Regions from separate parts of the Krasilnikovia cinnamomea genome, predicted to be linked through region 2. Evidence: riboswitches for the same ligand, from Rfam matches in the RefSeq annotation. Region 2 holds a riboswitch; each other region holds the start of a gene.
What was found. A riboswitch is a leader RNA that binds a small molecule or an ion and turns the genes downstream of it on or off. The one in region 2 is predicted to bind cyclic di-AMP.
Positions count from the first base shown of each region.

Region 1 (10,415 bases), 4.4 Mb from region 2:
ATGGTCAGGGCGCCGGCCAGCTGGGCCGTCAGCTCGCTCAGGCTCTGCAGGCGCCGGGTCACCTGGGTGGTCTCGGCCGCCGTCACCTGCCACAGCTCGGCGGAGACCTCGGCGACCGGGCGACCGAGCGCGCCGGGATGCCGGTCGCCGAGCGCGCCGGCGTGGGCGTCGTTGTAGATCAGCCGGAAGTCGTCGCCGAGCGTGAGGGCCATCGGCACCGTGGCGGCGAGCACCACGTCCACGGCCGCCCGGACCTGCGGGTCCCACTCCGCCATGGGCCCCAGCGGGGTCGTTTCCCACGGGAACTCGTGCACCAGCCGGGCGCAGTCCGGGTCGCCCTGGGCCGCCGCGCCCGCCTGGGTCGGCAGCGCGGTGATCGTGGAAGGGTCCCCGCCTCCCGAGCCAGTCATGTAGAAAGCCTATCCCCACTCAACCTTTTGGACGATGTGGGCACCATCCGACCGTCCGAAACTTGCGAGTGCCACCTGGAGTGCCCTGCGTCACATGTGACGTTATCGCCCACGACCTGACGCTGGGTAGTCTCGTCGTACCCCAATTGACCTTGGTGTTCTCCATTTCCCAGGTCCTATAGTCCCGGCGTGACTTTTCCCAGCCAGCCCCGGCCGAGCCGCGGTGTGATGGGGTACGTCGCCGAGCTGCAGCAGTTCGACACTCAGCCCGCGGCCGAGCCCGACCCCGAGCCGACCGACCCGTACGCGGCCCTCGCCGATCTCGCCCCGCGCGATGAGGAGCCGCCGGGCCGGTCCGCCGCCGCGCCGTCCGCGCAGCCGGGCGGGGGGCACGCACCGGAGGGGGCGGGGCGGCCGGTTTCCGGCCAGGCGGCCCTCTTCCGGGACGCCTGGGCGCTGCCCGAGCCGGGCACGGAGCAGGAACAGCCGCGCGGCCGCTTCGCGGTGCCGGAGCATCCGCCCCACGACGCGGGCGACAACCGGCGCGCCGGAGGATCTCTGCTCAGCGGCGGGACCGGCGGTTTCGCCTGGCGGCCCGACGGGCCGTCGGCCGGGCCCGCCCAATCCCCGTACGGGGCCGGAACGTACGGCACCGGCGGAAACCAGGCCGACGCCGCGTCCGTTTGGTTCCCCCAGCACGAGGCGGCCGATTGGCGCCAGGAGCAGTACGGAACCGATTGGCGCCAGGAGCAGTACGGAACCGATTGGCGCCAGGAGCAGTACGGGGCCGATTGGCGCCAGCGGCAGGAGACCGATTCGCGCCAGGAGCAGCAGGCGTCGGATTGGAACCAGGAGCAGCAGGCAACCGGCTGGGGCCGGGAAGATCAGGCCGCTGGCTGGGGTGCTGAGGAACAGGCCGGTTGGGGCGCGCAGGAGCAGGGCGCCACTTGGGGCGCGCAGGAGCAGGCGACCGGCTGGGGCGCGCAGGAGCAGGCGACCGGCTGGGCGGCGGCGGACCGCTGGCAGGCCTCGGCCGTGGTGCCGCCGGCCCCCGGGTGGGACTCGCGGACCGCTGACGGCTGGGTGGCGCCCGCCGACGCCCCGGCCGAGGATGACTGGGCGGCGCACCGCACCGCCCCGGACGGCGACGATCGGGAACTCACGGTCACCGCCGACAACCGCCGCGGCGGCCCGCCGGCCGAGCGCCACGGCGCGGCGGCGGGGCACCGCCTGCCCGAGACGGAGACGCCGCGCGGCGCGCGGCGGCGCCGCCTCGTGCTCGGCGCCGCCGCCACGGCGGTCCTGCTCGGCACCGGCCTCTGCTACGCGGCGCTGCGCGGTCCCGCCGCGCCGTCGCGCGCGGCCGCACCCGCCGCGACCACCTCGGTCCTGCCCTCGGACGACGCGCCGCTGGACCCGGCGGACTCCGGCGCGGACGCCAGCCCGGCCCTGCCGAGCGAGTCCCCCAAGCCCACCACCGTGAGCCCCACCGCCACACCTTCCGCGTCCCGCCGCACCGGCCCCGCCGGGGGCAGTTCGCCCACCGGCACGCCGGGTGGACCGGGTACGGCCCTGCCCGGCGCCGCCACGCCGGGCAGCGGCACCCCCACCCCGAAGCCGACCGGCAGTGCCTCGTCGTCGGCGACGGCCAGCCCCACGCCGACCGCGCTTGCACCGCTCACCGCGACGTTCACGCACACGTCCGACACGGGACCGGACGGCATCACCGACTACGCGGGCACGGTGCGGGTCACCAACCCCCGGGACCGGGCCGCCGGGCAGTGGCGGGTCACCCTGAAGATCCCCGGCGGCAACGCGGTCGACGCTGACGCGGCCGTCGCCGTCACCCAGGACGGTGAGAAAGTCACCTTCACGCCGCCGGGTGACGCGACCATTCCCGCGGGCGGATCGGTCACCTTCACCTTCCGGGTGCAGGGTGTGCTCACCGCCGAGCCGCTGAACTGCGCGATCAACGGTGACCCCTGCGCCTGACCGGACGGGCGAACAGCCGCGCTGCACTCGGCGGGCTCCGCGCGACCGACCTAATGTCGTCAGTGTGCCGGCAGGTCGCCGGCCGGTTGCGGCAGCTAGGGGGCGCGGATGAATGGCGACGACCTGAGCCGGGGGTTGAGCGACATGTGGCGCTCGGTGCTGTTGTTCGTGCCGACGGCGCTGGCGTTCATCGCGATCCTGGCCATCGGGTACGTCGTCGCCCGGCTGGCCCGCACCCTCGTGGCCAAGGCCCTGCAGCGGATGGGCTTCGACCGGGCCGTGGAACGCGGCGCGGTACGCCGGGCGCTGCGGGGGAGCAACATCGACGCCAGCGACCTGTGCGCCAAGATCGCCTTCTACGCGGTGTTGCTGTTCGCCCTGCAGCTCGCGTTCGGACTGTGGGGTCCGAACCCGGTCAGTGATCTGCTCACCGTGCTCATCGCCTGGCTGCCCCGGGCGTTCGTGGCCATCGTGATCGTCGTGGTGGCCTCCGCTATCGCCGGGGCCGCGCACGACCTGATCGCGAGCGCGCTCGGCGGCCTGAGCTACGGCCGGCTGCTGGCCCGGATCGCCTCCGTACTGATCATCACGCTGGGGGTCATCGCGGCCCTGGATCAGGTCCACATCGCCACGTCGGTGACCCAGCCGCTACTCATCGCGGTTCTCGCCACGATCGCGGGCATCCTCGTCGTCGGCGTCGGCGGTGGCCTGGTACGGCCGATGCAGAAGCGCTGGGAGGAGTGGCTCGAGCGGGCTGGCGCGGAGTCCGCGGCGATCCGCGAGCACGCGCGGTCGTACGCCGACGAGCGCGCCCGGGAGGCGGCCGAGCAGGCCCGCCTGGCGGAGGAAGCTCGGCTGGCGGAAGAGGCCCGCAAGGCGGAGGAGGCCCGCCTGGCGGAGGAAGCTCGGCTGGCGGAAGAGGCGCGCAAGGCCGAGGAGGCCCGCAGGGTGGAAGAGGCGCGCAAGGCGGAAGAGGCGCGCAAGGCGGAAGAGGCCCGCAAGGCCGAGGAGGCCCGCAAGGCCGAGGAGGCCCGCAAGGCCGAGGAGGCGCGTGAGGCGGAGCAGGCCCGCCGGGCGCAGGAGATTCAGCGGGCCGCGGATCGGGCCCGCAAAGCCGAGGAGGCCCGGAAAGCGGAGGAGGCCCGCGAGCAGCAGCGGGTCGCGGGGGAACGCGCGGCCGACGAGGCCCGGCGCGCGGAGCAGGCCCGCCTCGCGGCGGCCGACGCGGTCCGGGCGGAGGCCGAGGCCGAGGCGGCCCGCCAGCGTGAACGCCGCGCGGCGGCCGCTGGACAGAACCGGGGCGGTTCGGGGCGCCGTTCCGGCGGCCGGGCCGATACCGAGGACGACCGGCCGGACTTCGTGCCCGGGTTCGGCCGCGACGACGACGAGGCGACCACCGACCTGTCCGCGGTTCCCGGCGCCGGTCCGGGCGGGCTCGCACCACCCGGCGGCACCCAGCCGCAGCCACCAGGCGACATCCAGCCGTTCCGCGCCGCCGATGACACCCAGCCGCTCCGCGCCGCCGATGACACCCAGCCGCTCCGCGTCAGCGACGACACCCAGCCGATCCCGGCGGATGACACCCAGCCGATTCCCGTAGCGACCGAGACCGCGACGGGGCCGGACGTGACCGAGCCGATCGCGGTCGGTGACGCCGACGCGGCGGCCGACACCCAGGTTCTCCCGCCCACCGGACCGGACGCCGACGCGGCCGGGCCGGAGCACCCACCCGCCACCACCCGCCGCGCCCGCCCCCGCAAGCGCAGCTGAGCGGACGACGAGGTAGCGGACGGACGAAGGCCGGTGCCGGAGATTCCGGCACCGGCCCATGATCGGTACGGCCTGATCGGTGTTTCCGCCTCGCGGGTCAGCGGCGCGGGGGCAGGCTCCGGGCGAGTGTGCACACGGCCAGCAGGCGCACCAGCACCCAGTCCTGCACCTCCCAGTCGATCCCGTCGGCCGGCGCGCGCCAGCCGTGCTTGTACGCGGCCTCCCGGACGCCTTCGGCGTACGCGGCGAGGACCACGGCCGTCAGCGGGCGGCTGTCCGCGGACAGGCTCTCCCGGATCCCGGCGGAGTGCTGGTCCACGGCTGCCAGCAGGCCGGGGGACTCCGCGGCCGCGGCGAAACCGGAAACTCCCACCGACGCGTGTACGGCGTCGAGGCAGGCATGGGCGGAGCGCAGTGCAGCGCGGGCGGCGTGGCCGCCGAACAGGCCAGTCATGGAAAGAGACGGTAGGAAGCCACGGGTAGCCATAGGTTCTCCCGACCGGTGCAGATCGGTTGAACCGCGATGACTATTCGGCTGGTTCCGGGCGGCGCCGTTGGACGTCGTCGGCGAGGATCACGGTGGCAACCACGAGCGCCACGACCAGCGCGAACAGCCAGGACGCGTCGTCGGTGAACTTCGCCGCGAGCGGAGCCTGGAACGCGGCCAGCACGAAGCCGAGCCACGCGAACCGGCGCTGGCGGTCGGAAAGGAAGCCTGCGGACTGCACCCGGCAAGTCTGCCGCGATGCGGGCGAAACGCCGTCACCCGTTCGGCCGATTCCGCGTTGTCCGATCGTGTTCCGCGAGCTGAGCCGCCGCCGCCCGGCCGCGCTGTTGTCCGCTCTGCTGGCCGTGCTTCCGGCGGCCGCGTGCACCGGCGCGGCCGAGCACGCCGGACCCGCCGAGCACGCCGGACCCGCCGGGAGCTCCACGGGAACCGCCGTACCCACGGGAACCGGGGCGGGCCACGTCGTCGAGGCGCCGCTGCGCGGGCGCGGTGGGGCGTCGCTGGTCGTCGGGGACGCGGCCTCCCGGGTCGACGTGCGCCTGGCGGACCTGCCTGGGCTGCTCTACCGGATCAGCACCCCGGCCGGGTCGGGCCTGGCCCCGCGGGTCACGGGCATGGACGGCCGGCTTCGCCTGGCCCTGCGGCCCACCGGCGGCGACGGCGCGGACGCGGTCGGGATCGCGCTGAACCGTACGGTCAGCTGGGACCTGCGGCTTCCGGCGGGGGCGGGGGAGCAGCACCTCGACCTGAGCCACGGGCGGATCCGGCGGCTGGACGTGGGCGCCGCCGGGCTGATCGAGGTGCGGCTGCCCCGCCCGCGCGGCACCGTGCCGGTCACGGTCACCGGCCCGGCCGCGACGATCACCGTACGGGCACCCGCCGCCAGCCCGGTCCGGGTGCGGCTGCGCGGCGGCGCCGGGTCGGTCACGACTCCGTGGGCGGCGCGGGACGCCGTGCCCGCCGGGTCGGTGCTGGCTCCGGCCGCCTGGCCGCGCGTTCCGGACCGGTACGCCATGGAACTTCGCGCACCCGCCACCGCCCTGAAACTCCGCACGTTCTGATGGGCCGGGTCGGGTTTATCCCGAGCTGGCCGGGGCACATCGCACCGAGTGTCACGGCCTTCCTCCGGTCGTCCTCCCGGAGGCTGCTCTGCTGGAGGAGGACCCATGCGCGTCGCGATGATCTCGGAGAACACCGGTTCCCTGGGCGCCGGCGGCCGGCACGTCCTGGAGCTGGCCGAGGCGCTGGCGGAGCTCGGCCACGACGTACGGATCCACACCCGGCGCGACGACCCCGCCGCGCCCGACGTGGTGCGGGCCCCGGGCGGTGTCCCGGTGGTACGGGTTCCCGCCGGTCCGGCGCGGGTGCTTCCCGTCCAGGAGCGGCTGCCGTGCCTGGGTGAGTTCGCGCGGTGGCTGGGCCGCTCCTGGCGGGACGGGGACTGGGCGCCGGCCGTGGTGCACGCGCACTTCTGGACGGGCGGTCTCGCCGCGGTGACCGCGGCCCGCCGGATCGGCGTACCCGTGGTGCAGTCGTTCCACGAGCTGGGCGCGGGCCCCGCCGAGCCGGGCGGCAACGGCCCGTCGCGGGCCGGCTACGAGCGGGCGCTCGGCCGCGCCGTCGATCGGGTGCTCGCCCGCAGCCAGCAGGAGGTAGGCGAACTGGTGGACCGGGGGGTGCCGCGCCCGCGGATCACCTTCGTCCCGGCCGGGGTGGACAGCCGGCGGTTCAACCCGGACGGCCCGGTGGCGGAGCGCGACCCGCGCCGCCCCCGCATCCTGGCCGTCGGGCGGCTGGCCGACGGTACGGGCTACGGCGCCGTGGTCCGGGCCATGCGGGCCGTGCCGGGAGCGGAGTTCGTGCTGATCGGCGGCCCGCCCGCGGCCGGGCTGCCCGACGACCCGCAGGCCGCCCGGCTGCGCGAGCTCGCGGTGCGCTGCCAGGTCGCCGACCGGGTCCGCCTGGTCGGTGCCGTCACCTCGGCGGACCTGCCGGCCTGGTACCGCTCGGCGGACGTGTTCGTCGTCGCGCCCGGGCAGGACCGGTACGAGGCGGCTCCGCTGGAGGCGATGGCGTGCGGCGTGCCCGTGGTGGGCGTCGCGTCCGGCGCGCTGCCGGAGACCGTGGTGGACGGCCTGACCGGTGATCTCGTGCCAGCCGCCGACCCCGAGGCGCTGGGGGGCACGCTGCGCCGGCTGATCATCGACCCGGTGCGCCGGTTCGCGTACGCGACCGCCGCGCTGGACCGGGCCCGCCAGGCGTACTCCTGGCAGCGGGCGGCGGCCCAGGTCGGCGCCGTGTACGCGGCGCTGGAGAGCCGCTCCGACGCCGAGGCGGTCGCGTAGCGCCCCGGCGCGTGATCAGTCCGCGAGCGCGGCGGACAGCTCGTCGCGGAACCGGCGCTCGCTGTCGGTCACCGTCTCGGCGCCGATGCCGAGCACACCTCCGGTGGAGGCGGCCCCGACCACCGATTCCGCGATCTCCACGAGCCAGTGCCGGTACGTCCGGGCGTCCTCGGCCGGGGCCTTGGCGGCCAGCAGCGTGACCGCCTGCCCGACCCGCTCCAGCACGTCCCCGGCGTACCCGGCGGGGTCGGCCGGGGCGAGGACCGGCAGTTCCTCGCCGAGTTCGGGGTCGCCGACGCGGTCCACCACGGCGGCGGCGACCGCCGCGACGAGCGGGCTGCTGCTGGTCCGGGCGTCCGCGATCTCGTCGAGGCCGGCGGCGTTCTCGGCGCGCGTCTTGCGGGCCCCGTCGAGGCTGGCGGCGCTGGCGGCGGTCAGCACCGACTGCGGCAGGCCGGTCAGCAGTCCCCATTCGGCGTCGGTGTAGCCCAGGCTGGCGTACATCGGTTGGTCCGTCACTCGGGTGGTCCTTTCCACGGTTGTCGGCGACCGAGAGTGCATTCTCCTCGCCTGCCGGAACGGACGGGATCCGTACCCGGGCTGCGCCGAACCGAATCGTCATCCGGTACCGCGGCGAATGTCGGGGACCGGCCGGGCCCGTATCGTCTGCCGCCCGGGTCCCGATTCCCGGCACCGCCGGACGGCGGGCTCGGCTGTGACCTACGCCACAGACCCCTGCCCGGGTCGTCCGCTTCCGGGGGTCTTGGACCAGCCGTGTCCCGCCGGGTACCCGACCGGGCGTCGGGTTCGTGAGTCGCGAGGTCCATGCAACCGCAGTGGCGGTGAGCCGGTTCGCCCCCGTGCCGACGGTAAGGGCGCACCCCGAACCCGGGGTCGCTGCTTCCGGCCGCGGAGTCCTGCCCGCCGGGAGTGCGAACGAAGACTGACTCCTATCAGTGACTTCGATGGGCAGGAGCGGGGGACCCAGTGTGCCGGTGCCCGACACCGGCTGGGGGTGCGGCCACGCGGAGCGTGGCGGGCCACTTCAAGGCCTAACCCGACAGCTAACCTCGCACGCGGGTTGAAGGATCAGGATGCCTGAATGTCTCATTCCCACCCGCCGGTTCTGCGTCGCCTCGCTCTGTTCGGGCTGGCCGCAGCGCTGGTAACCACCGTCACCCTGGGTGCCGCGGCGCCGTCGCCGGCGGCGGCGGACTCCAGGGCGGCCGGGTCGCACGCGACCGCGGCTCAGCGGGCCGCCAAGGCCCGCGCGGCTCAGGCGCGCGCCGTCGCGGCGGCCAAGGCCCGGGGCCTGCGGATCGTCGCGTTCGCCAAGGCGCAAAAGGGCAAGCCCTACCGGCTCGGCGCCGGCGGCCCGAAGGCCTTCGACTGCTCCGGCCTGGCCGGATACGTCTACCGCAAGGCGCAGCTGAAGCTGGGCCGCACCGCGAACGCCCAGTTCCACCAGGTGCGCCGCCTGGCCAAGGCGCAGCGGCGCCCCGGCGACCTGGTCTTCTGGGTTCGCGGCGGGCACGCCTACCACGTGGCCGTCTACGCCGGTCAGGGGAAGGTGTGGCACGCCCCGAAGCCCGGCAGCCGGGTCAAGCTCGCGGCGATCTTCGAGCCCGGCAGGGTCAGGTACGGCCGGATCGGCGTCTGACCCGGGTTCGGCCGCCTCGGCGGTGAAGTCAATTTGGCCGCCTCGGCGGCTGTCGCGGTCAAGGCCGCCCCGGTCACCGGGGTGGCCTTGACCGTTGCGTGGGCCGCCCAGGAGTGGGTCAGCGTTTGCCGCCGAACATGCGGCGAATCGCCCAGATCAGGATGAGCGCGGCGAGGGCGACGCCGAGCAGCCGGACGGCATGCACTTCGGACCAGTCCACGCCGGAGGTTGCCGCGAGGGGGGTCTGCACGCCGAGAACTCTAACGGGCGCGGACACCGTACCAATAGAAAGGTTTGTTGACTGAACGCGGACCGGGTGTGACCATTGGTCCGTCCGCCGCGCCCATGACGGTTGTCGGTTGTCAGTTGGGGACGCGCTCACCGGAGCGCGTGTCGATCGTCACCGGAGGTTCGGGGCTCATGCCGCGACAAGGGGACTTGCCGGAACTCGCCGCCACCGTGCTGCAGCCGGGCTTCGTGGGCACCACCGCGCCGGACTGGGTGCGCCGCCGCCTCGCCGAGGGCCTCGGTGGAGTGGCGCTGTTCGCCCGCAACGTCGAATCCGCGGCCCAGGTCGCCGCGCTCACCGCGCAACTGCGCGCGGAACGGCCGGACGTCATCGTGGCGATCGACGAGGAGGCCGGTGACGTCACCCGGCTCGAATCCCGTTACGGCAGCTCGCGTCCGGGCAATCTGGCCCTCGGCGCGATCGACGACGTCACGGTCACCGAGGTCGTCGCCCACGACCTCGGGCTCGACCTCGCCCACGCGGGCATCACTGTGGACTACGCCCCCGACACCGACGTCAATTCCAATCCGGACAACCCGGTGATCGGCGTACGGGCGTTCGGATCCGACGCGCACCTGGTCGCCCGGCACGGCGCCGCGTTCGTCACCGGCCTGCAGCGGGCGGGGGTGGCCGCCTGTGCCAAGCACTTCCCGGGTCACGGTGACACCAATGTGGACTCGCACCACGCCGTACCCGTGATCGACCGCAGCCGGGCCGAGCTGGACGCGTGTGAGCTGCTGCCGTTCCGTGCCGCGATCGCCGCCGGGGTGCAGGCCGTGATGACCGGGCATCTGCTGGTGCCCGCCTGGGATCCGGAGCTGCCCGCGACGCTGAGCCGGCGCATCCTCACCGGCCTGCTGCGCGAGGAACTCGGCTTCACCGGGCTCATCGTCACCGACGGCATCGAGATGGAGGGTGTGCGCCGACGGTACGGGCTGGCGGGTGCCGCCGTGCGGGCGCTGGCCGCGGGCGCCGACGCCATCTGTGTGGGCGGCGACCACGCCGACGAGCACACCGCGGTGCTGTTGCGCGACGCGATCGTCGCGGCGGTGCGCTCCGGCGAGCTCGGCGAACAACGACTGCGGGACGCCGCCGAGCGGGTCCGCCGGCTGGCCGCCTGGACCGAGGTGAGCCAGATCGCCACCGGCGCCCGCGCGGCCGCCGACGCGCGCGCCGCCAGGTCGCCGACGGCGCCCGGCCCCATCGGCGCCGCGCAGGCCGGATCCGCGGTGGGCCTGGCGGCCGCCCGGCGGGCCGTCAAGATCACCATCGGCGCGGCGGCCCCCGCCCTGCCGCTGACCGAGGCGCCGCACGTGGTCGAGTTCGCCCCGCCCCGCAACATCGCGGTCGGGTCGGAGACCCCGTGGGGCGTGGGCGGTCCCCTGGCCGAGCGCATGCCCGGCACCACGGCGGTCCGGCTCGACGCCGACGATCTCGCCGG
Region 1 covers NZ_SHKY01000001.1:862,375-872,789, reverse strand. Annotated here, with positions in the region: gene EV385_RS03815 (ATP-binding SpoIIE family protein phosphatase) at 1-410, opposite strand, end outside; gene EV385_RS03810 (cellulose binding domain-containing protein) at 600-2,402, shown strand; gene EV385_RS36050 (mechanosensitive ion channel family protein) at 2,511-4,172, shown strand; gene EV385_RS03800 (DUF6401 family natural product biosynthesis protein) at 4,270-4,626, opposite strand; gene EV385_RS03795 (hypothetical protein) at 4,700-4,900, opposite strand; gene EV385_RS03790 (hypothetical protein) at 4,968-5,741, shown strand; gene EV385_RS03785 (glycosyltransferase) at 5,847-7,025, shown strand; gene EV385_RS03780 (hypothetical protein) at 7,041-7,544, opposite strand; cyclic di-AMP (ydaO/yuaA leader) riboswitch at 7,957-8,118, shown strand; gene EV385_RS03775 (C40 family peptidase) at 8,128-8,685, shown strand; gene EV385_RS35585 (hypothetical protein) at 8,804-8,935, opposite strand; gene EV385_RS03770 (glycoside hydrolase family 3 protein) at 9,106-10,415, shown strand, end outside.
Region 1: another riboswitch for cyclic di-AMP. It lies ahead of EV385_RS03775 (C40 family peptidase); the one in region 2 lies ahead of EV385_RS23985 (C40 family peptidase).

Region 2 (10,415 bases):
AGCCAGGGCGCGGTGCAGATGTACTACTTCATCGGCAAGTTCCACGATCACCTGGCCGCGCGCCCGATCGGCTTCGGCCGGTCCGCGGGCAACTTCGAGGCGGTCGACGGCGACGCGGTGCAGGGTCAGGCCCTCGACGGGGCCGACTCGGGCAACGGCCTGCCCGACCGGCAGCACCTCAACAACGCCAACATGAGCACCCCGCCGGACGGCACCCCGCCGGTCATGCAGATGTTCCTGTACTCGGACCCGGCGCACCCGACCGCTCCGTACATCGCCGCGAACTCCGGCGACGAGTCCGAGACGGTGTATCACGAGTACGCGCACGGCCTGTCCAACCGCCTCGTGGTCGACGCCAGTGGCGACTCGACGCTGGGCGCGGTGCAGTCCGGCGCGATGGGTGAGGCCTGGAGCGACTGGTACGCGTTCGACCTGCTGGTCAGCGAGGGCCACATGCCGGACACCAAGGCCGAGGGCGACGTGGTGGTCGGCAAGTACGTCGCCGCGGGCCTCAACCGCGTGCGCAGTGAGGGCCTGGACTGCAAGGTCGGCAGCACCTCGGCGCTGTGCCCGGGCACCCCGGGCGCGGGCCCCGGCGGCTACACGTACGGCGACTTCGCCAAGGTCCGCGGCAAGCAGGAGGTGCACGCGGACGGCGAGATCTGGGCCCAGACCCTGTGGGACCTGCGCGACGCGATCGGCAGCGCCAAGTCCCGGTCCCTGGTGACGCGGGCGATGGAGCTTTCCCCCGCGAACCCGTCGTTCCTCGACGAGCGCAACTCGATCCTGCAGGCCGACCTCGTCGTCAACGGCGGCCGGCTGCAGAAGAAGATCTGGCAGGTGTTCGCGCGCCGCGGCATGGGCTACTTCGCCGGTGCCATCGACGGTGACGACTTCCGCCCCGTCGAGGACTTCTCGATGCCGCCCGCGGCCGACACCCCGCGCGGCACCGTGACGGGCAAGATCACCGACGGCCAGACCGGTGCGGCCCTGGCCGGGGCGACGGTCGCCTTCGGCGGCCACACCTCCGGCTTCGCCGGCGACTACGTCGCCACCACCGGGGCCGACGGCACGTACACGATCAGTGACGTGCTGCCCGGCACCTACCCCAAGGTGTTCGCCAAGGGCGCCGGATACGACTCCGTGGTCAAGACGCTCTCCGTCGGCGCCCGGGCGAACGTGGTCGACTGGCCGATGCGCCGTGACTGGGCGTCGACCAGTGGTGGCAGCAGCGTCGTGACCGCCACCGGCCCGGACTACACCCAGTACGGCTGTGGCCCGAAGCACCTGTTCGACCTGTCGTACGGCTCGGGCTGGGGCTCGGACATCGTCAAGGACGGCACCGGACAGGCGGTGGTGCTGAAGCTGCCGCGGGCGGTCGACATCGCCGAGCTGACCCTGGACGCGACCGCCACCTGCGGCGACGCCGGCACCGCGTCGACCGGCAGGTTCCGGATCGAGACGTCGGCCGACGGCGCCGCCTGGACGGTGGCCGCCGAGGGGCAGTTCACCGAGGCCAACTGGAACAAGGCCAACCCGGTGCCGCTGACCGCGGGCCGGACCGGCGTGCAGTTCCTCCGGTACACGATGCTCTCGACCCAGGCGCAGGACCAGAACCTGTGCACCTCGGATGACGCGCCGTACAGCGGCTGCGAATTCATGGACTCGACGGAGCTCGCCATCTACGGCGACCCCTCCGCCTGATCCGCTGACCACCGGCCCGTCCCGTACCTGGGGCGGGCCGGTGGTATACCGGTTACCCCGCCGTCACGGCACCCGGTACCATGCACACATGGCCCGGTCGCTTCTGCTCCTTACACAGCCGTGCTGACCCGTCGGTAGACGACAGCACGGCGCCCCCTCCTGCGTGAGGGGCTTTTTTGTGCCCTGAAGCAGGCCGACCCCGTCCACGACTTCCGCGAACGAGATGATGACGATGAGCGAGTCCGACACCACGGCGGACGTCCCGCCGTTCCGGTACACCGCGGCGCTGGCCGGGGAGATCGAAGAGCGCTGGCAGGCGTACTGGGCCGAGCACGGCACGTTCCACGCGCCCAACCCGGTGGGGGAGCTGGCCGAGCCTGCGCACCCGCGCGCCGGGGCGCCGAAGCTGCACGTGCAGGACATGTTCCCGTACCCGTCGGGGGCCGGGCTGCACGTCGGGCACCCGCTGGGCTACATCGGCACCGACTGCTACACCCGCTACCAGCGGATGGCCGGGTACAACGTGCTGCACCCGATGGGCTTCGACGCGTTCGGCCTGCCCGCCGAGCAGTACGCCGTGCAGACCGGCACCCACCCGCGTACCACCACCGAGGCGAACATCGAGCGGTACAAGGGGCAGCTGCGCCGGCTGGGGCTGGCGTACGACGAGCGCCGCAGCTTCTCGACCACCGACCCCGGGTACTACCGGTGGACCCAGTGGATCTTCCTGCAGATCTTCAACTCCTGGTACGACCCGGACGCCCGCAAGGCCCGGCCGATCGACGACCTGATCGCCGAGTTCGCGGCGGGCACCCGGCAGACCCCGGACGGGCGGCCGTGGGCCGAGCTGACCGGCGTCGAGCGGCGCGAGGTGGTCAACGGCTTCCGGCTGGCGTACGTCAGTGAGGCGCCGGTGAACTGGTGCCCCGGCCTGGGCACGGTGCTGGCCAACGAGGAGGTCACCCCGGACGGGCGCAGCGAGCGCGGCAACTACCCGGTCTTCCAGCGCAGCCTGAAGCAGTGGATGATGCGGATCACCGCGTACGGTGACCGCCTGGTCGAGGACCTGGACACGCTGGACTGGCCGGAGCCGGTCAAGCTGATGCAGCGCAACTGGATCGGCCGCTCCACGGGCGCCCACGTCGACTTCCCGCTGGCCGGCGACGGGGTCGTGACGGTGTTCACCACCCGGCCGGACACCCTGTTCGGCGCCACCTACATGGTGCTGGCGCCCGAGCACGAGCTGGTCGCGTCGATCGTGCCCGCCGCGTGGCCGGAGGGCACCCATGCGGCGTGGACCGGCGGGCACGCCACCCCGGGCGGGGCCGTCGCCGCGTACCGGGCCGCGGCCGCCGCGAAGTCGGAGCAGGAGCGCACCGCCGACGCCAAGGTCAAGACCGGCGTGTTCACGGGCGGCTACGCGACCAACCCGGTCAACGGCGCGCGCATCCCCGTGTTCATCGCCGACTACGTGCTGGCCGGTTACGGCACCGGCGCGATCATGGCGGTGCCTGGCCAGGACGAGCGCGACTGGGCGTTCGCCGAGGTCTTCGACCTGCCGATCATCCGTACGGTCGCGGCGCCGGACGGCTTCGAGGGCGCGTACACCGGTGAAGGTCCCGCGATCAACAGCGAGTTCCTGAACGGCCTGGGGGTGCCCGAGGCCAAGGCCGCGATGATCAACTGGCTGGAGCAGCACGGCCACGGCCGGGGCGCCACCACCTACCGGCTGCGCGACTGGCTGTTCAGCCGCCAGCGCTACTGGGGCGAGCCCTTCCCGATCGTGTACGACGAGACCGGCCTGCCGATCGCCCTGCCCGAGTCGATGCTGCCTGTCGAACTGCCCGATGTGGACGACTTCTCGCCGCGCACCTTCGACCCCGACGACGCCGCCAGCGAGCCGGAGACCCCGCTGTCGCGCGCCAAGGAATGGGTCGAGGTCGAACTGGACCTGGGCGACGGGCCCAAGCGCTACACCCGGGAAACCAACACGATGCCCCAGTGGGCGGGCTCCTGCTGGTACGAACTGCGCTACCTGGACCCGCACAACGACAAGGTCTTCGTCGACCCCGAGAACGAGGCCTACTGGATGGGCCCGAAGAAGCCGGGCGACTGTGGCGGCGTCGACCTGTACGTGGGCGGCGTCGAGCACGCCGTGCTGCACCTGCTGTACGCCCGCTTCTGGCATAAGGTGCTGCACGACCTGGGCCACATCTCGTCGATCGAGCCGTTCCGCAAGCTGTTCAACCAGGGCTACATCCAGGCGTACGCGTTCCGCGACGCGCGCGGCGTGATCGTGCCCGCCGAGGAGGTCGTCGAGCGCGACGGCACCTTCTACTACGAGGACTCCGAGGTCTTCCGCGAGTACGGCAAGATGGGCAAGTCGCTGAAGAACGTCGTCACCCCCGACGAGATGTGCGCAGCCTACGGCGCCGACACGTTCCGGGTGTACGAGATGGCGATGGGCCCGCTGGACGTCTCGCGGCCGTGGGAGACCCGGGCGGTGGTCGGCTCGCAGCGGTTCCTGCAGCGGGCCTGGCGCCTGGTCGTCGACGAGGAGACCGGCGCGGTCCGGGTCAGCGACGAGCCGCTGGACACCAAGACCCGGCGGCTGCTGCACCGGATCATCGACGGCGTCCGTGGCGACCTGGACGAGCTGCGGTTCAACACCGCGATCGCCAAGCTGATCGAACTGACCAACGGGCTGACCCCGCTGCCGGTGGCGTCGCGGGAGGCGGTGGAGCCGCTGGTGCTGATGCTGTCCCCGTTCGCTCCGCACCTGGCCGAGGAGCTGTGGCGCAAGCTGGGCCACGACGGCACCCTGGCGTACGCCGAGTTCCCGAAGGCCGACCCGGCGCAGCTGGTGGCCGAATCGATCACCTACCCGGTGCAGGTCAACGGCAAGGTGCGGGGCCGCGTCGAGGTCGCCCCGGACACCCCGGAGGCCGACGTACGGGCGGCGGCGCTGGCCTCGGTCGCCGACGCGCTGGCCGGCCGCGAGCCGAAGAAGGTCATCGTCGTGGCGGGCCGACTGGTCAGCGTCGTGGTCTGACCCTTCCGACGGAGACGGCCCGCCGCGACGTGTGCGCGGCGGGCCGTTCCGTATCTGCCTGTCTGGCCGAGCTTGGCGTTTTGTCCGCTGGGTTGCCGTTTGTGCGAGCGAGGCTCCGGCCGAGGCGTTGGTGCGGTGAGCCTGGCGTACGTCAGGCGGGGGCGGCGGTTGCCAGGGCGGCGGTGGCCGCGGCCTGGCGGCGGTTGGCCAGGCGCCAGCGCAGCACGATCGCCCCGGTGAGCGCGAACCCGATGATCGCGGGCGTCAGGGTCAGCGCGTTCATCTTGCCGGGGGCCGTGACGGCCGCACCGAGCACGGCGTACGAGATCGTGGAGGGGACCGCGGCCAGCGTGGTGCCGAGCAGGTAGCGCTTGCGGCACACCGACGTCGTGCCGTAGGCGTAGCCGACCAGGCCGTACGGGGCCAACGGCAGGAAGCGGACCAGCAGCACCGCGGAGAGCCCGCGCCGGTTCAGCCAGCCGTCGAGCTGGGCCATCTTGCTGCCCGCCCGCGCGCCGAGGAACCCTCGGCCGGCCCACCGGCCGAGGTAGTAGGTGGCGACCGCCGCGAGGACGGCCGCGGCCAGCGCGGTGACCGAGCCGGTGGCCGGGCCCAGCAGGGCGCCGCACGCCATGGTGATCGCGGTGCGGGGGACCAGGACGGAGAGCAGGAACCCGCCGAGGATGGCGATGGCGACCGCCGCGATCGGGCCGAGCGCGAGGACGGAGTGGGCGATGGCCTGCAACGGCAGCAGCGCGGCGGCGGCGGCGAGGGCCGCGACGGCGACGGCGAGGACACCGAAACGCACCAGGCGGTGACGGCGGCCGGGGCCGGGTTCGGGCTGCGGCACGGAGGTCGGCTGAGTGGCCTGAGGGTCCGCGGGGTGCGCGCCCCGCGGGGCGATCAGGATGTCAGTCATGCAGCGTGCCGCTCCAGTCTCGTTGCCGGTCGAGGACTAGGTGGTGCTGGTGCTGGTCAGGTGCCCGCCGCGGCGAGCCGTTCGCTCCGGAGCCGGTCGGCCCAGGTGTCATCCAGGGGCACGAGACTATCGGCGCCGATCGCCCATCTCAGGAGCAGATCGGCTATCGCTGGGTTGCGGGCCAGCGCGGGGCCGTGGGCGTACGTGCCGAGGATCTTCCCGGCCCACGCGCCCTCGGTGCGCCCGTCGTTGCCGATGCCGGCGGTGACGCGGGCCAGCGGGGCGACCCCGGGACCGAGATGCGTACGGCCGCCGTGGTTCTCGAAGCCGGTCAGCGGGGGCAGGCCCAGCCGCGGGTCGATGTCGCCGCGGACCTCGCCGACCGCGCGGGTCTCGCCCCGGTCCGAGGTGATGTCGAGCAGGCCGAGCCCGGCACACCGGGTGCCCTTGGCGAAGAACGACTCGCCGAACAGCTGGTAGCCGGCGCAGATGGCCAGCACCGCGGCGCCCTGGCCGACCGCGCGGTGCAGCCCGCCGTCCGCGATGAGCCGCTGCGCCGCGAGGGCCTGCGGGCCGTCCTCCCCGCCGCCGATGAGATAGATGTCGGCGGTGGTGGGCATGGGCTGGTCCGAGCGGACCTCGTAGGTCTCGACCCCGATGCCGCGCAGGGCGGCTCGGCGGGCGAGGATCAGCAGGTTGCCCCGGTCGCCGTACGTCGACAGCAGGTCGGGGTAGATCCACACGATCCGCAGCGTGCTCTCAGTCGACACGGTCCAACTCCGCTCGCACATCCTGGAACGCGGTGTAGTTCGCGATCACTTCGAGGCGTCCCGGCGGGGTCGCCCGTACCGCCTCGTCAAACGTCTTAACGTGCCGGAAGGCCACGTCGTTCACTTCCAGTCGCACCGCGAGGTCGTACGCACGGTCACCGGTGATCAGCACGGGCCGTCCGCGCAGCGGGGAGAAGTCCACGTCGTACAGCCAGGAGGTGTCGAGGCCGTCGGGGTCGCGGGCGTTGACGGCCAGCAGCGTCGGCGCGTCCTGCGCCATGTCGAACGCCTCCAGCCAGCTTGCCGGGTTCTTGGCCAGCAGCAGCCGCACGGTGCGTCCGTCCCGCTCCACCTGGGCGTAGCGGCCGGCGACGGAGGTGACCGAGGCGAGCCGGGGGGCCGCCTCGATGGGCCGTACCCCGAACTCGGCGGCCACGGCCAGCGCGGTGGCCGCGTTGCCGAGGTTGACGTGGCCGGGCAGTTGCAGCTTGACCAGGTGCCAGTCGCCGTTGGGGTCCACCACGCCGTCGTCCTCGACGTGCCACTGGGCCTGCGGGCGGCGCAGTCCGCAGCCGGTGCAGAACCAGTCGCCGCCCTCGCGGTGGATCGCGGAGCCGCACTCGGGGCAGACCCAGGAGTCGTCATGCCAGCGCTGACCGGCGCTGAACCAGGTGACGTGCGGCGAGCCGATCGCGGCCCAGACGACCATGGGATCGTCGGCGTTGGCGACCACGTGCGCGTCGGGGTGGGCGGCGAGCGCGGTGCGCCACAACTGCGCCATCATCGCCACCTCCTTGGCCCGGTCCAGTTGGTCGCGGGAGAGGTTGAGCAGGGCGATCACCCGGGGTGAGGTCTCCTCGATGACCCGGGCCAGGTAGTGCTCGTCGACCTCCAGCACCGCGAACGGGGTGGCGCCGGCCTTGGCCAGCGCGGAGGTGTGCCCGGTGGGCATGTTGGCGCCGAACGAGTTGGTGGCGACCGGTCCGAGCACGCCGAGGGCGGCCGCGGCGAGGCGGGTGGTGGTGGTCTTGCCGTTGGTGCCCGACACGAGCGCGATGGCCCGGCCTGCAGCGAGGTGGGCCAGCAGGTCAGGGTCGATTTTGAGGCCGATCCAGCCGCCGATCACCGAGCCGTCGCCGCGTCCCGCAGCCCGCGAGAGCGCGGCCGCGGTGCGCGAGACCGAGCTCGCGACCTTGGCCCGCAGGGGCATCTTCCCGTCCGTCACGCGAGCGAGGGTACCGGAGCCGGACACTACGTCGAGTGGTCGGACGGGCAGTCCCCACCGTGACGGCCCTCCGTCCTTCGGCCGACCATTCGGTCGCCCGGCCGACGTCCGGGATACGCCTTTTGGGAGATACGTACGCCGAACGGCCGAGTCCACATAGGGCCATGATCGACCTTCGTGGGGATATTTGTGTGTCGTGATTCACCCGTAACCCTCACCGCTGGGTAAGCGGGGCACCACGGAGTGTGGCGGCATTTGTCGCGCTGTGGCCGCAAACCGGACACGCCCAAAAGTGCCAACATCTTTTCTTAACGATCTTGATCAAGCGTTGAACTTCGAATTCAGGTACCAAGGTCTCTGGCGGTGAGCGATCGCTCGCCGCTCGTGTCGATCCGGGTCACGCCGAGCCCTGCCCCGGCCCGGGCGACACGACCACGCACCGCACGACCAGACAAGGCAATGGGGGGCAGGGACGGGGGACCCATCTTCGGTCCGCTCAGTACGCCCGCCGGTTCGGCGGACGGACTGGACCTCGGGGTGAAGCCGCCTTGGCGGCCGGGCAACCTTCCCGCCCGAACCCGACAGCTAACCTCGCAGGCGTGCCGGAGGGAACTCTCTACCGTGCACGAACGTCGTTCGAGCCGGGGCCGCCGCATGTCCGTCGGCACCGGCACCCTCGCCCTGTCCCTGGGTCTCTGCCTCTGCGCCGGCCAGCTAGTCGCCACGCCGGCCGTAGCGGCCACCACCACCCCCGTCACCGACGGGGCCGCTCAGACGGTGGTGACGCCCAGGCTCACCGAGAGGGTCAACAAGCGCACGATCAAGTGGGGCCAGGCCGTCTCCGTGACGGCGCGGGTGCTCGACCCCCGTACCGGCAAGGCCGTGACCACGGGCTCGGTACGCCTGCAGGCCAAGCGCAACGGCAAGTGGAAGACCCTGGCGATCCATCGCCTGAACTCCCAGGGGTCCGCCACGTTCCGCACCACTCCGTCCACGACCAGCTGGTTCCGTTCCCAGTTCACGGGGGCGGGCAGCTACCGCAGCACCACCACGCGGGCCGTCAGGATCACCGTGAAGGCCAGCGGGTCGAAGATCCTGGCCGAGGCCAAGCGGCACCGGGGCGCGCTGTACAAGTTCGGCGCCTCGGGTCCCAAGCGCTTCGACTGCTCGGGCTACACCCAGTACGTGTACCGCAAGGCGGCCGGCAAGAAGCTGCCGCACCGGGCCAACGACCAGCAGCGGTACGGCAAGAAGATCAACAAGTCGAACAAGCAGATCGGCGACTTGATCGTCTTCCGGTCGGGCTCCCACGGTTACCACGCGGGCATTTACGCCGGCGGTGGCTACATCTGGGACTCGCCGAGGTCTGGCAAGCGGGTGGGCAAGCACAAGATCTGGAGCAAGAACTACGTCGTGCGGCGCATCGCCGTGTGAGGTAGCGGTGCCCCTGGCACCACGACATTCAGTGGGGCGTGACCCGGTTCGGGTCACGCCCCACTGTCGTGTGCGGCCCTCCACTTTCCTCCCCGAGTGGCGCAAGTGGGCGTTTCGCACCCTCCGAAGAGCCTGATTCGGGGGGATTTTATGCCCGACTGAGCCGCATGTCGGAAACTTGATCCACCCGAACGGCTGTTCCGCCCTCCACCACACGTCCACGCCTCTGACGTGCGCATTCATCTGCGAACCGGGCTCGCGAAGCGCGGCATTCCGGTTGCGGGTGGAGGGAAGTGGAGTAGAGTGGAGCGCAGTGGCAGGGCCGACGAGCGACCGGCTTCAGGTGGACAGGACACCCCCGGGTGAATTGACACCGGGTGGGACGTCTCCCTGGAGGACTTGCCGGCCCGAGCGAACGGCGGACCGCGAAACCGCCAAGGGGCGGGGGGTGGGCGCCGATGTTCCTCGGCACGCACACGCCACGCCTCGACGACAAGGGCCGGCTGATCCTCCCGGCCAAGTTCCGGGACGAGCTGGCGGGAGGTGTCGTGATCACCAAGGGGCAGGAGCGCTGTCTCTACGTCTTCCCGATGCCCGAGTTCCAGCGGATCGCGGGGCAACTGCGCGAGCAGCCGGTGACACACAAGGCCGCCCGGGCGTACAGCCGGGTGTTCTTCGCCAGCGCGCACGACGAGGTGCCCGACAAACAGGGGCGGGTCACCATCCCCGCCCACCTGCGGGAGTACGCGGGACTCAACCGCGAGCTCGTGGTGATCGGGGCGAGCACCCGGGTGGAGATCTGGGACAAGCAGTCCTGGGAGCAGTACCTCTCGGCGAGTGAGGACGAATTCGCCGACATCGAGGAGGGGGTGCTGCCCGGCGGACTGTAGGGCGTCACCGGGTGCGGGCCGTACAGGCGGCTCGGACGTCGCTGCCGCCGTACTGCGAGATCTCCAGCCGCTCCCGCTCCTGGCGCCTCTTCCCCGGCGCCAGGCGCGTGTCCGGGGTCGGGCGCGCCCACGTCAGGGCACGAGCGGATGGGGATCTGGCGGTACGGAAGACGACCGGGCGACCGGGTGGACGTGGAAATGAGCAGGGCAATGGGGGTCGACATGGGGGAGCTTCGGGGCACGCACGTGCCCGTGCTGCTCGAGCGGTGCCTCGAGTTGCTCGCCCCCGCCCTGGACCGTCCACAGGCCACCCACGTCGACTTCACGCTGGGCCTCGGCGGGCACGCCGAGGCGGTGCTCGAACGGTATCCGCACGCGGTCCTCATCGGACTGGACCGCGACCCGGAGGCGCTCGCGCACT
Region 2 covers NZ_SHKY01000001.1:5,229,236-5,239,650, forward strand. Annotated here, with positions in the region: gene EV385_RS23960 (M36 family metallopeptidase) at 1-1,704, shown strand, start outside; gene leuS (leucine--tRNA ligase) at 1,937-4,756, shown strand; gene EV385_RS23970 (TVP38/TMEM64 family protein) at 4,908-5,675, opposite strand; gene EV385_RS23975 (type 1 glutamine amidotransferase) at 5,732-6,445, opposite strand; gene EV385_RS23980 (Mur ligase family protein) at 6,435-7,655, opposite strand; cyclic di-AMP (ydaO/yuaA leader) riboswitch at 8,154-8,285, shown strand; gene EV385_RS23985 (C40 family peptidase) at 8,325-9,104, shown strand; gene mraZ (division/cell wall cluster transcriptional repressor MraZ) at 9,563-9,994, shown strand; gene rsmH (16S rRNA (cytosine(1402)-N(4))-methyltransferase RsmH) at 10,217-10,415, shown strand, end outside.

Region 3 (10,415 bases), 1.3 Mb from region 2:
ACTGGCCCGAGCAGGTCAAGCAGATGGCGCGGGAAAGCTACACCCGGCTGATGAGGTACCGCGACCTCGCCCGCGCCGCGCTGGCCACCGTCCCCACCGGACCGAACGCGCTGCGGATCACCGAGGCGACGATGGCCGTCCTGCTGGCCGGCGGCGTCCCACCCAAGATCGCCGGCTGGGCGGTCGACCGCATCTTCCTGTACCTGGTCGCGGAGGTCTACGAGAGCTCGCTGCGGCAGGCGAGCATCGAGGCCACCGGCAAGGACCCCGAGCAGTACTTCGCCCACTGGGTCGAGCAGCTCGCCGCCTACTACGAAAGCCTGCCCCCGCAACACTTCCCGCACCTGCACCGGCACGCCCGCGACATCACCGGCGGCGGTGGCGACGAGCGGTTCCTCTTCGGACTCGACCTGCTGGTCGACGGCCTCGCCCGGTACGTGCAAACTCCGGCGAAACGGTCTGCGGGCACGGCCTGAGCAGCAACCGGTCAATACTGGGTGCATGAGGGTCAGCACCGCCGTCGACCGGCTGCCGGTGCCCGTCACCACGTTCGGGCCACTGCACCTGCTGGCCGTCCGCGTGCACGTGCTGGCGAACACGGGCCGGTGCCGGGAGGCCATCGACGCGGCGGACGCGTACGCCGTGCTGGCCGCCGCCACCGGCGACACCCGTACGCTGCCGTTCCTGCTGCAGGGCAAGATGTACGCCAACCTGGAGATGGGTCGCCTGGCCGAGGCGGCCGCCCTCGGCGAGCGGCTGCTGCGCCACCAACGCCGGGCCGGCTCGGTGCTCGGCGAGGCCAAGGCGCTGTGCGACCTCGCCCGGGTACACGTGCTCAGCGGCCATGACATCGACGGCATGCACCACCTGGCCCGCGCCGGGGTGCTGCTCGACCGCAGCACGTTCGACGGCGACCGGCGCCGCTCGGCCCTCTGCTCGTTCGCCGAGGCCGCCACCACGGCGGAGATGTACGAGACCGCGGCCGCCACCTACGAACAGCTCAGCTACGCGTCGCCGGCGTTCCGGCTGGTGCACGCGGGCACCTTGCTCTACTGGGGACTGCGGCTGGGCCACGTCGGGCGTACCGACGAGGGCGCGGCCCGGCTGCGCCGCAGCGCCGAGCTCACCCGGCACCACCTGGAGGAGACCGGGCCACCGGACGCCGGTGACGCCGGCACCACGGCGATGCTGGCGCTGGCGCTGGCCAAGCTCGGCGACGTCGTCCCCGCGGAGAAGCTGGCCCGCGAATCGATCATGCCGTTGCGGGCGGGCGAGAATCATCAGTACGCCCGCATGGCGCACCTGGCCCTCGGCGTCAGCCTGCGCGCGCAGGGCCAACTGGCCGAGGCGCGCCGCGAGCTGGTCGCCGCCCGGGAGCTCTGCGTGTACGGCGCACGCCCCGACGAGCCACTGATCATCCGGTTCGAGATGGCGCAGACCGCGCGGGAGATCGACGACGGCCAGTCCAGCCGCGACATGTTCGAGGCCGTCGAGAGTCAGGTGCTCCAGCTCTGGCGGCTGCGGCTGCACCGGCTGGCGATGCTGCGCCAGGCCCGCCAGCGCGAGGAGCTGGAGACAGCCCGGCTGCGCGCCGAGCGGGAGATCATGCGTGACCCGCTCACCGGCCTGGGCAACCGGCGGCGCTTCGACGCCGTACTGCACCGCATCGACGCCGGACGGATCGCGCCGCCGCTGGCGCTGCTGCTGATCGACCTGGATCACTTCAAGGCGGTCAACGACGCGTACTCGCACATCGCGGGCGACCGCGTGCTGCGCGAGGTGGCGGCGATCCTGCGGGCCCACTGCCGGGCCGAGGACGTGCCGGTGCGCTACGCGGGCGACGAGTTCGTCGTGTTCCTGCGCGGCGACGCGGCGGCGGGCCGCGAGGTCGCCGAGCGCATCCGGGCCGCGGTCGCCCGGACGGACATCCTGGCGGGGGTACGCCTGACCGTGAGCGTGGGCCTGGCGGCGATGACCCCGGGGATGAGCGCGGACGCGCTGTTCCGCGCGGCGGACGAGCGCCTGTACGCGGCCAAGTGGAGCGGCCGCAACGCCATCGCCTGCTGAACCTACTTGGGGTAGACCACCGAGGAGGCGCCGCTGTACGGGTTGCGGGTGCCGTCGGTCAGGGCCCCGGTGCCCTGCGCGTCCAGCCACACCACGTACGGCTCGCCGGACTTGAGCCCGGTGATGGTGGTGGTGACGGTGCAACCCGTGCCGGTGGTCGGCACGCTCGTCCAGCTGTACGCGGGCTGGGGGCCCGTGATGAGCCGCTGCGGCACCGCGGTGACCCGGTACGCGGAGGCGCTGCGGCGCGGCCAGCTCACGGTGAGGGACCGGACCTTCGCGGTGACCGTGACCGGGATGACGACCTGGCCGTTCGGCGGGGCCGGGCAGGCGCTGCCGGACGCCGACGGGTACGCGACGGGCGGCAGCGTGGTCGCCCGGGAGGGGTACGTCACGGCCGGGCTCGGGGTCGCCGAGCCGCTGGCCACGACGATCCAGCTGTCGCCGGATCCCGGCGCGGGGGTCGTGGCGGTCGGTGACGGCGTCGCCGCCGTGAGCCCGAGCACCCCGCACCCGCCCAGGGTGAGCGGCACGAGCAGTGCCGCCAGCAGCTTTCCCCGCATCCGTGCTCCTCCGGTCAGCGCGGCCCGATTACCGCACTGATCGGCTGGCACGCGGACCGGCTGAGGGCCGGATGTCCGTCCCGGGGGTTACCCGCGCCACCGGAGAGGGAAAGGCTCAGCAGGTCGCCGGGCGGACCGATCTGCCCGGCGACGGCAACCCCGAGAGGACACCGCCAGCCATGTACCGGCTCAGCCCGCCGAGCGACCACCCCGCAGCGCATGGGTGACCGCGACGGCCAGCTTCTCCAGGTAGTCGTCGTCGATCGGGGTCCGGGCCACCGCGACGCGCCAGTAGAGCGGGCCGAGGATGAGGTCGACGGCCACGTCGGGGTCGGCGTCGGCGGGCAGTTCCCCGCGGGCGATCGCCTGGCCGACCAGTTTGTCGCCGACCGCGTGCTGGTGGGTGTGCAGCGCCCGCTGCAGCGTCTCGGCGATCTGCGGGTTGCGCGCGGCCTCGGCCATCAGGTCGGGGATGATCTGCGAGGCCATCCGGTGCTGCAGCGCCTTGCTGGCGATCATGAGAAGCAGCCGGAGGTCACCGGCGAAGGTGCCGGTGTCCGGAAGTGGCACGGCCCGCTCGGCCACATCCGAGACGATCTCAAGTACCATCTCGAGCTTGTTGCCCCACCTGCGGTAGATCGCGGTCTTGCCGACCCCGGCCCGGCGCGCGACAGCCTCGATGGAGAGGCGGCCGTAACCCACCTCGGCCAGCTCTTTCATCACGGCGTTGCGGATCGCCACGGTGATGTCCCCGCGCAGGACCGCCGCTCCGGCGGGTGCTCGTTTCCCGGTCGCCACGGAGGCAATATAGCGCAACGACGCTACGGTTGCGTTCCGCCGTTTGCTGGGCTACCGTCGGCTTCACGTCGATACGATACCGTTTCATCGGCAGCACCTCGCTAGTGTGTTCACGCGCAAACCCCCGAGGCCCGGCAACTCCGCCCGGCCGACGAGATCGGAGCGCCACCCCATGGTCCAGACGGCGGTCGCCGGCAACGACACCGGTCTGCCTATGAAGGAGCTGGCCAAGCGGCACGGCCTGAGCGCCGCCGGTGCCCTGCCCAGCCTGCCCGCGTACCTGCGGCAGCTGTGGGCCTACCGGCACTTCATCGGGGCGTACGCCAACGCCAAGGTCTCCTCGTCGCTGGGCAACACCCGGCTGGGGATGTTCTGGCAGGTCCTGACGCCGCTGTTCAACGCGGCGGTGTACTACCTGATCTTCGGCGTCATCCTGTCCGGCACCAAGGACATGGACAATTTCATCGCCTACCTCTGCACCGGCGTGTTCGTCTTCGGCTTCACCCAGTCGGTGGTGCAGAGCGGTGTCGTGGCGGTCACGAACAATCTCGGCCTGATCAGGGCGCTGCACTTCCCCCGCGCCAGCCTCCCGCTGGCCGTCGTGATGGTCGAAGCGCGCAACCTGGCCGCCTCCATGGCCGTGCTCATGAGCATCGTGCTGATCACGGGCGAGCCACTCACCGTCGAGTGGCTGCTGATCGTGCCCGCCCTGCTGCTGCAGACGATCTTCAACACCGGCCTCGCCATGCTGAGCGCCCGGCTCGGCTCCAAGATCACAGACATCAAACAGCTGGTCCCGTTCATCATGCGGATCTGGATGTACAGCTCCGCCGTGATCTACTCCGTGGAGCTGTTCGAGCGGCGGCTGGACGGCTGGGCGCTGCGCCTGGTCGAGGCCAACCCGATGCTGGTCTACATCGAGCTGATGCGGCACGCGCTCATGGAGGACGTCCCGCTCGCGGGCTCGCCCACCCGGCTGTGGATCCAATCCATCGTCTGGGCGCTGATCGTCGGCGTCGGCGGATTCATCTACTTCTGGCGCGGCGAGAAGGGGTACGGCCGTGGCTGAGACAACCGACCGGGTACCGACCGTCATCGCCGACGACGCCCACGTCGTCTACCGGGTGTACGGCTCCGCGGCCGCGGGCGCGAACAGCCCGGTGGCCAGCTTCAAGCGCATCGTCACGGGACAGAAGTCCGGTGCGGTCCGCGAGGTGCACGCGGTCAAGGGCGTGAGCTTCGTCGCGTACAAGGGTGAGGCGATCGGGCTCATCGGCAGCAACGGCTCCGGCAAGTCCACCCTGCTGCGGGCGATCGCCGGGCTGCTGCCCGTCGACCGGGGCACGATCTACGCCTCCGGGCAGCCCTCGCTGCTCGGCGTGAACGCCGCCCTGATGAACGACCTGCCCGGCGAGCGCAACGTCGTGCTGGGCTGCCTCGCGATGGGCATGAGCCCCGCCGAGGTGAAGGAGAAGACCGCCGACATCATCGAGTTCTCCGGCATCAACGAGCGCGGCGACTTCAGCTCCCTGCCGATGAAGACGTACTCGTCCGGCATGTCGGCCCGGCTGCGCTTCGCCATCGCGGCGGCCAAGAAGCACGACGTGCTGCTGATCGACGAGGCGCTGGCCACCGGCGACGCCAAGTTCCGCCGCCGCAGCGAGCAGCGGGTCCGGGACCTGCGCGAGGAGGCCGGGACGGTGTTCCTGGTGAGCCACAGCGAGCAGTCGATCCGGGACACCTGCGAGCGCTCGATCTGGCTGGAGTCCGGCGTCATCCGCGCGGACGGCCCGACCGAGGACGTGATGAAGGAGTACGAGGCCTACATGCGGAAGTAGGCCCCGCCCTCCCCCGGTCAGCGCACCGACAGGTGCACGTGGTTGGTGTGGTCGCTCGACGGGTCCCCGTTGCCCCGGGAGTACGACTTCCAGCCGCTGCTGGGCAGCCAGATCCGGCGGAACCAGATGACGTACAGCACGCCGATCCGGTCGGCGTTGCCGATGAAGTAGTTCGCCAGCCGGTCCCCGTACGTACGGCTGGCGCCGGAGGCCACCCCGCCGAAGGTGCCCTTGTCGGCCGCGAAGTCACACGCCCGCCCCTTGGGATGCTCCCCGGAGTTCTGGTGCCGGAAGCACTTGACGAAGCGCGTGAATCCGGCCCCCTTCGCCTGCTGCATGGCGAACTGCAGGCGGGGCGTGATGCAGCCGGTGGTCGTGGGGTCGTCCACGGTGCAGCCGGTGCCCAGGTTGCGGGGAGCCGTGGCGGACTTGGTGGTGTTGCCGCCGCCGCTCGGTCCCGCGACGTCCTGGCCGCCACCGGCGGCCTTGAGTGCCGCCTCCGCCTGCGCCTTGCGGCGGGCCATGACGTTGAGCTGCTTCTGCTGGTCGCGGATCGTGGCGTCGATCGCGAGCTTGGCCTTAGCCTGGCCGTCCCGGGTCTGCTTGAGGTCGCGCATCGCCGCGTCCTGCCGGATCGCGACCGAGCTCAGGGTGTCGGCCCTGTCCAGCAGGGTGTCCGAGTCCGACGCGGTGAGCAGGGCCGCCATCGGCCCGAGCCGCCCGGTCCGGTAGCTCTGCTGCACGATCTCGTCCAGCGCGGCCTGCTTCGGGCCGAGCTCGGCGTCGAGCCGCTGCAGCGTGGCGGCCAGTTCCCGCTGGCGCGCCCGGGACCGGGTCAGGGCGTCCTTGGCGTCGGTGAAGCCGCGCGACGCCGATTCGAGTGCGTCGATGAGTGACTTACTGCCGCCCTCGCCGTCGTCGCCGGTGTCGCCCGGAGCGGCCAGCGGCCGGGGGGCCGCGGAGGCGGGAGCCGAACCGGCGAGGACCGATCCGGCGGCGACGACCATGAGGGCGAGGAGCGTGGCCCACAGCCGTCGGGCAGGGGTGTGCCGCACGTGCCTTCCTTCCGTCGGCCGCCGACCGGGTTAGCTGACGGGTTCGGGACGGAAGTGGCCCCTACCGCGCGGGTGGCGCGGATTCACCCCACGTACGTGGTTCCCCGGCTCGCCCTCGGGCGATTAGGCGGCGGTTTCCGCCGACGCCTTTCCTGGCGTCGTTATGAAACGGAGACCGTGTCGAAGAATACAGAGCATCGCGAGAATCGACAGGGGTCGCACGGTCGGTTACCAGGTGCTGACAATGCGTCAATGCGGTGAGAGAAATGCAACGATTCACATTGACCCGCGTTACGGCCACGGAAGCGGCGTCTTCCTTGCGTGTATCACGGAAAGTTGTTGGCTGGTAACGCATTTGGCACCGGTCGACCCCTTGATTCGTCAGGTAAGCTGGCCGCCGGTCACTGCCAGGAAGGCACCACCCCCAAGGTGCCGGCAGGCCACCACCTAATCGCCCTCGGGCGAGCCGGGGAACCACGTTTGTGGGGTGAATCCGCGCCACCGCGCGGTAGGGATCGCTTCCGTCCCGAACCCGTCAGCTAACCCGGTCGGTGGTCACGTGGAAGGAACAGAATGACGGCTAGACACCGCCGGTGGCTGACCGTGGCCCTGGCACCGCTCGTCGCGTTGGCGATGCTCGTCGCGCCGGCCGCCCCGGCCAGCGCGGAGCCCGGCAGCGGCAGCGCCGTGCCCGACGAGGGCAAGGACAGCCCGATGCTCAGCGACGTGATGGAGTCGACCAACCGGCGCTTCGTCGCCGCCAAGGCAGCCGTCGCGAAGTCGACGAAGACCCAGCTGGCGCTCGCCATCGACGTGCGCAACGCGGAGGCCAAGCGCGACCGGCTGATCCCCGAGGTCGGCGCGGTCGCCGGGCAGCAGTACCGCACCGGGAACCTGTCGGCCATGAGCTATCTGCTCAACGCGGACAGCTCGGACACCTTCCTCAGGAAGGCCATCTCGCTCGAAGAGATCAACTCGATCAACGACGAGAAGCTGCACGAGCTGAACACCGCGATCGACGAGGTCACCCGGACCAAGGCCCGGCTGGACGCCGAGATCAAGGAACAGCAGCAGAACCTCGCCGCGATGAAGAAGCAGAAGGAGACCGCCGACAAGGCGCTCGCCCTGGTCGGCGGCAAGAGCCTCACGGGCGGCTTCGTGGTGGCCAAGTCACCGATCGCCGCGCCCGCCCCGCGCAACTCCGACGGCGGCTTCTCCCCCGAGGGCTGCACGGTCAACGACCCCTCGCCCGCAGGCGGCTGCGTCACACCGCGTACCAATCACCTCTACAAAGAGGTGCGCAAGGCCGGCTTCAACCGCTTCGTCGGTTGTCACCGCAACGGCGGGCCGTTCGAGCACCCGAAGGGCCGCGCCTGCGACTGGTCGCTGCAGAAGAGCGGGTTCTCGGTCGCGCACAACAAGGACATGAGGGAGTACGGCAACAACCTCATGGCCTTCCTGGTCCGCAACGCCGACCGGCTCGGGATCTACTACGTGATCTGGTTCAAACAGATCTGGTTCCCGGCGACCGGCTGGAAGTCGTACCACGGGCCGAGCGCGCACACCGACCACGTACACGTGTCGTTGCTCTGAGGCACCAGCACACGAAACGGCCCCCGTCCGGCGGACGGGGGCCGTTCGCATGCTCGGCTCAGCCGCCGGCGCCGACCCGGCGCACCGGCGCGCGGCCCGCGGGCTGGCGCGGCGCGGCGCCGATCGGCGGCGCCTCCGGGATCGGTACGGTAACCGGCTTGACCTGCGTCACCTCGATCTCCTTGCCGTGGTGCACCAGCTCCAGCCGGGCCGCCCCGCCGCCGTTGCGCAGCGAGTACGTCACCTCCTCCGGCGTCACGTCGACCCGCAGCCGCTTGCCGTGCCAGAGCAGCGAGAAGTCGAGCCGGTTGATCCGGCTCGGCAGCCGGGGCGCGAACGACAGCTGACCGTTGAAGTCCCGCATCCCGCCCAGCCCGGCGACCAGCGCGATCCACGACCCCGCCAGGGACGCCACGTGCACCCCGTCGCGGGCGTTGCGGTGCAGGTCGTGCAGGTCCATCAGGGCGGCCTCGCCGAGATAGTCGTGGGCCAGCTCCAGGTGCCCCACCTCGGCGGCCAGGACCGCCTGGATGCAGGCCGACAGCGACGAGTCGCGGACGGTCCGGGCCTCGTAGTACGCGAAGTTGCGGGCCTTCTCCTCCGGGGTGAACGCGTCGCCGCGCACGTACATCGCCATGACCAGATCCGCCTGCTTGATCACCTGCTTGCGGTACAGGTCGAAGTACGGGTAGTTCAGCAGCAGCGGGTACGCCTCCGGCGGGGTGTTCTCGAAGTCCCACTCCTGTAGCCGGGTGAAGCCCTCCGATTGCTGGTGCACCCCCAGCTCCCGGTCGTACGGGATGTGCACGGAGGCGGCCGCGTCCCGCCACGACGCCGACTCCTCCTCGTCCACCCCCAGCCTGCGGGCCACCTCCGGGTGCCGCTGGCAGGCGTCGGCGGCGGCGAACATGTTCTGCTGCGCCATCAGGTTGGTGTAGACGTTGTCGTCGACCACGGCCGTGTACTCGTCCGGCCCGGTGACCCCGTCGATGTGGAACCGGCCGTGCCGGTCGTGGTGGCCCAGCGAGCGCCACAACCGGGCCGTCTCGACCAGCAGCTCCAGCCCGATCTCGCGCTCGAAGTCGAGGTCGCCGGTGGCCTGCACGTACCGGCGCACCGCGTCGGCGATGTCCGCCCCGATGTGGAACCCGGCCGTGCCCGCGGGCCAGTACGCCGAGCACTCCTGGCCGCGGATCGTGCGCCACGGGAACGCGGCGCCCTGCAGCCCCAGGGTCTGCGCCCGCTCCCGGGCCAGGTCCAGGGTCGAGTGCCGCCAGCGCAGCACGTCGGCCGCCGCGGAGGGCTGGGTGTAGGTCAGCGCGGGCAGCACGAACGTCTCGGCGTCCCAGAACGTGTGCCCGTCGTACCCCGGGCCGGTCAGACCTTTCGAGCCGATCGGCCGCTGCTCGGCGCGGGCACCGGCCTGCAGCGTGTGGAACAGCCCGAAGCGCACCGCCTGCTGCACCTCCGGGTCGCCCTCGACCTTGACGTCGGAGTGGTCCCAGAACTGGTCCAGGTATTCGCGCTGGGCCTCGACCAGGCCGTCCCAGCCGTCCAGCCGGGCACTGGCCAGCGCGGCGCCGACCTGGTCGCGGACGGCGGGCAGCGAGCGGTTGCTGGACCACCCGTACGCGGCGAGCTTGACCACGCGCAGCCGCTGGCCCGGTTCGAGCTTGCAGGCCACCGTGGTGCGCAGCCAGTCCGGGTGGCCCTCGGTGGTGACCGCGTGCCGGCCGGGCGCCTCCACGAGGTGCTCCATCGCCGCGGCCATCCGCAGATCGCTGGCCTTCGTGCGGTGCACCAGCAGGCCGCCGGTGCGCTGCTCCAGCATCTCCTCGGCCTGCAGCGGGTGATCCAGCACCGCGGCGACCCGCGGGTCCTTGCTCATGGGCGGCAGCTGCTCGTTGGCGACCAGCTCCGACTGCAGGATCAGCCGGGCCGAGGCGTGCAGCGGCTCGACCTCGTACAGGAACGCGACGACGGCGCGCTGGGTGAAGGAGACCAGCCGGACGGTGCGGATCCGGATCGCCTGCCCGGAGGGCGACACCCATTCGGCGGTGCGTTCCAGGGTCCCGGCGCGCAGGTCGAGGACGCGCTCGTGGGAGCGCAGGTCGCCGTACCGGACGTCGAGGGGTTCGTCGTCGACGAGCAGCCGCATCAGCTTGGCGTTCGTCACGTTGATCATCGTCTGGCCGGACTCGGGGAAGCCGTACCCCGCCTCGGCGTACGGCAGCGGCCGCAGCTCGTAGAACGAGTTCAGGTACGTGCCGGGCAGGCCGTGCGGCTCGCCCTCCTCGAGATTCCCGCGTATCCCGATGTGGCCGTTGGACAGCGCGAAGACCGACTCGGACTGGGCCAGCAGGTCCAGGTCCAGTCGCGTCTCCCGGATGTGCCAAGGGTCGACGGGATAGGCCCGTTCACGGATCACGGTAGTGCCTCTCGTAATGCGAAGGAGAGAGTCTGTGAATCTGTCGAGACTGCTATCGCGTGAGCAGCTCGGA
Region 3 covers NZ_SHKY01000001.1:3,883,234-3,893,648, reverse strand. Annotated here, with positions in the region: gene EV385_RS17610 (TetR/AcrR family transcriptional regulator) at 1-476, shown strand, start outside; gene EV385_RS17605 (GGDEF domain-containing protein) at 502-2,067, shown strand; gene EV385_RS17600 (hypothetical protein) at 2,070-2,630, opposite strand; gene EV385_RS17595 (TetR/AcrR family transcriptional regulator) at 2,820-3,428, opposite strand; gene EV385_RS17590 (ABC transporter permease) at 3,601-4,497, shown strand; gene EV385_RS17585 (ABC transporter ATP-binding protein) at 4,490-5,266, shown strand; gene EV385_RS17580 (coiled-coil domain-containing protein) at 5,284-6,273, opposite strand; cyclic di-AMP (ydaO/yuaA leader) riboswitch at 6,325-6,461, opposite strand; cyclic di-AMP (ydaO/yuaA leader) riboswitch at 6,756-6,890, shown strand; gene EV385_RS17575 (VldE C-terminal domain-containing protein) at 6,895-7,914, shown strand; gene EV385_RS17570 (glycoside hydrolase family 65 protein) at 7,973-10,342, opposite strand; gene EV385_RS17565 (beta-phosphoglucomutase family hydrolase) at 10,395-10,415, opposite strand, start outside.
Region 3: another riboswitch for cyclic di-AMP. It lies ahead of EV385_RS17575 (VldE C-terminal domain-containing protein); the one in region 2 lies ahead of EV385_RS23985 (C40 family peptidase).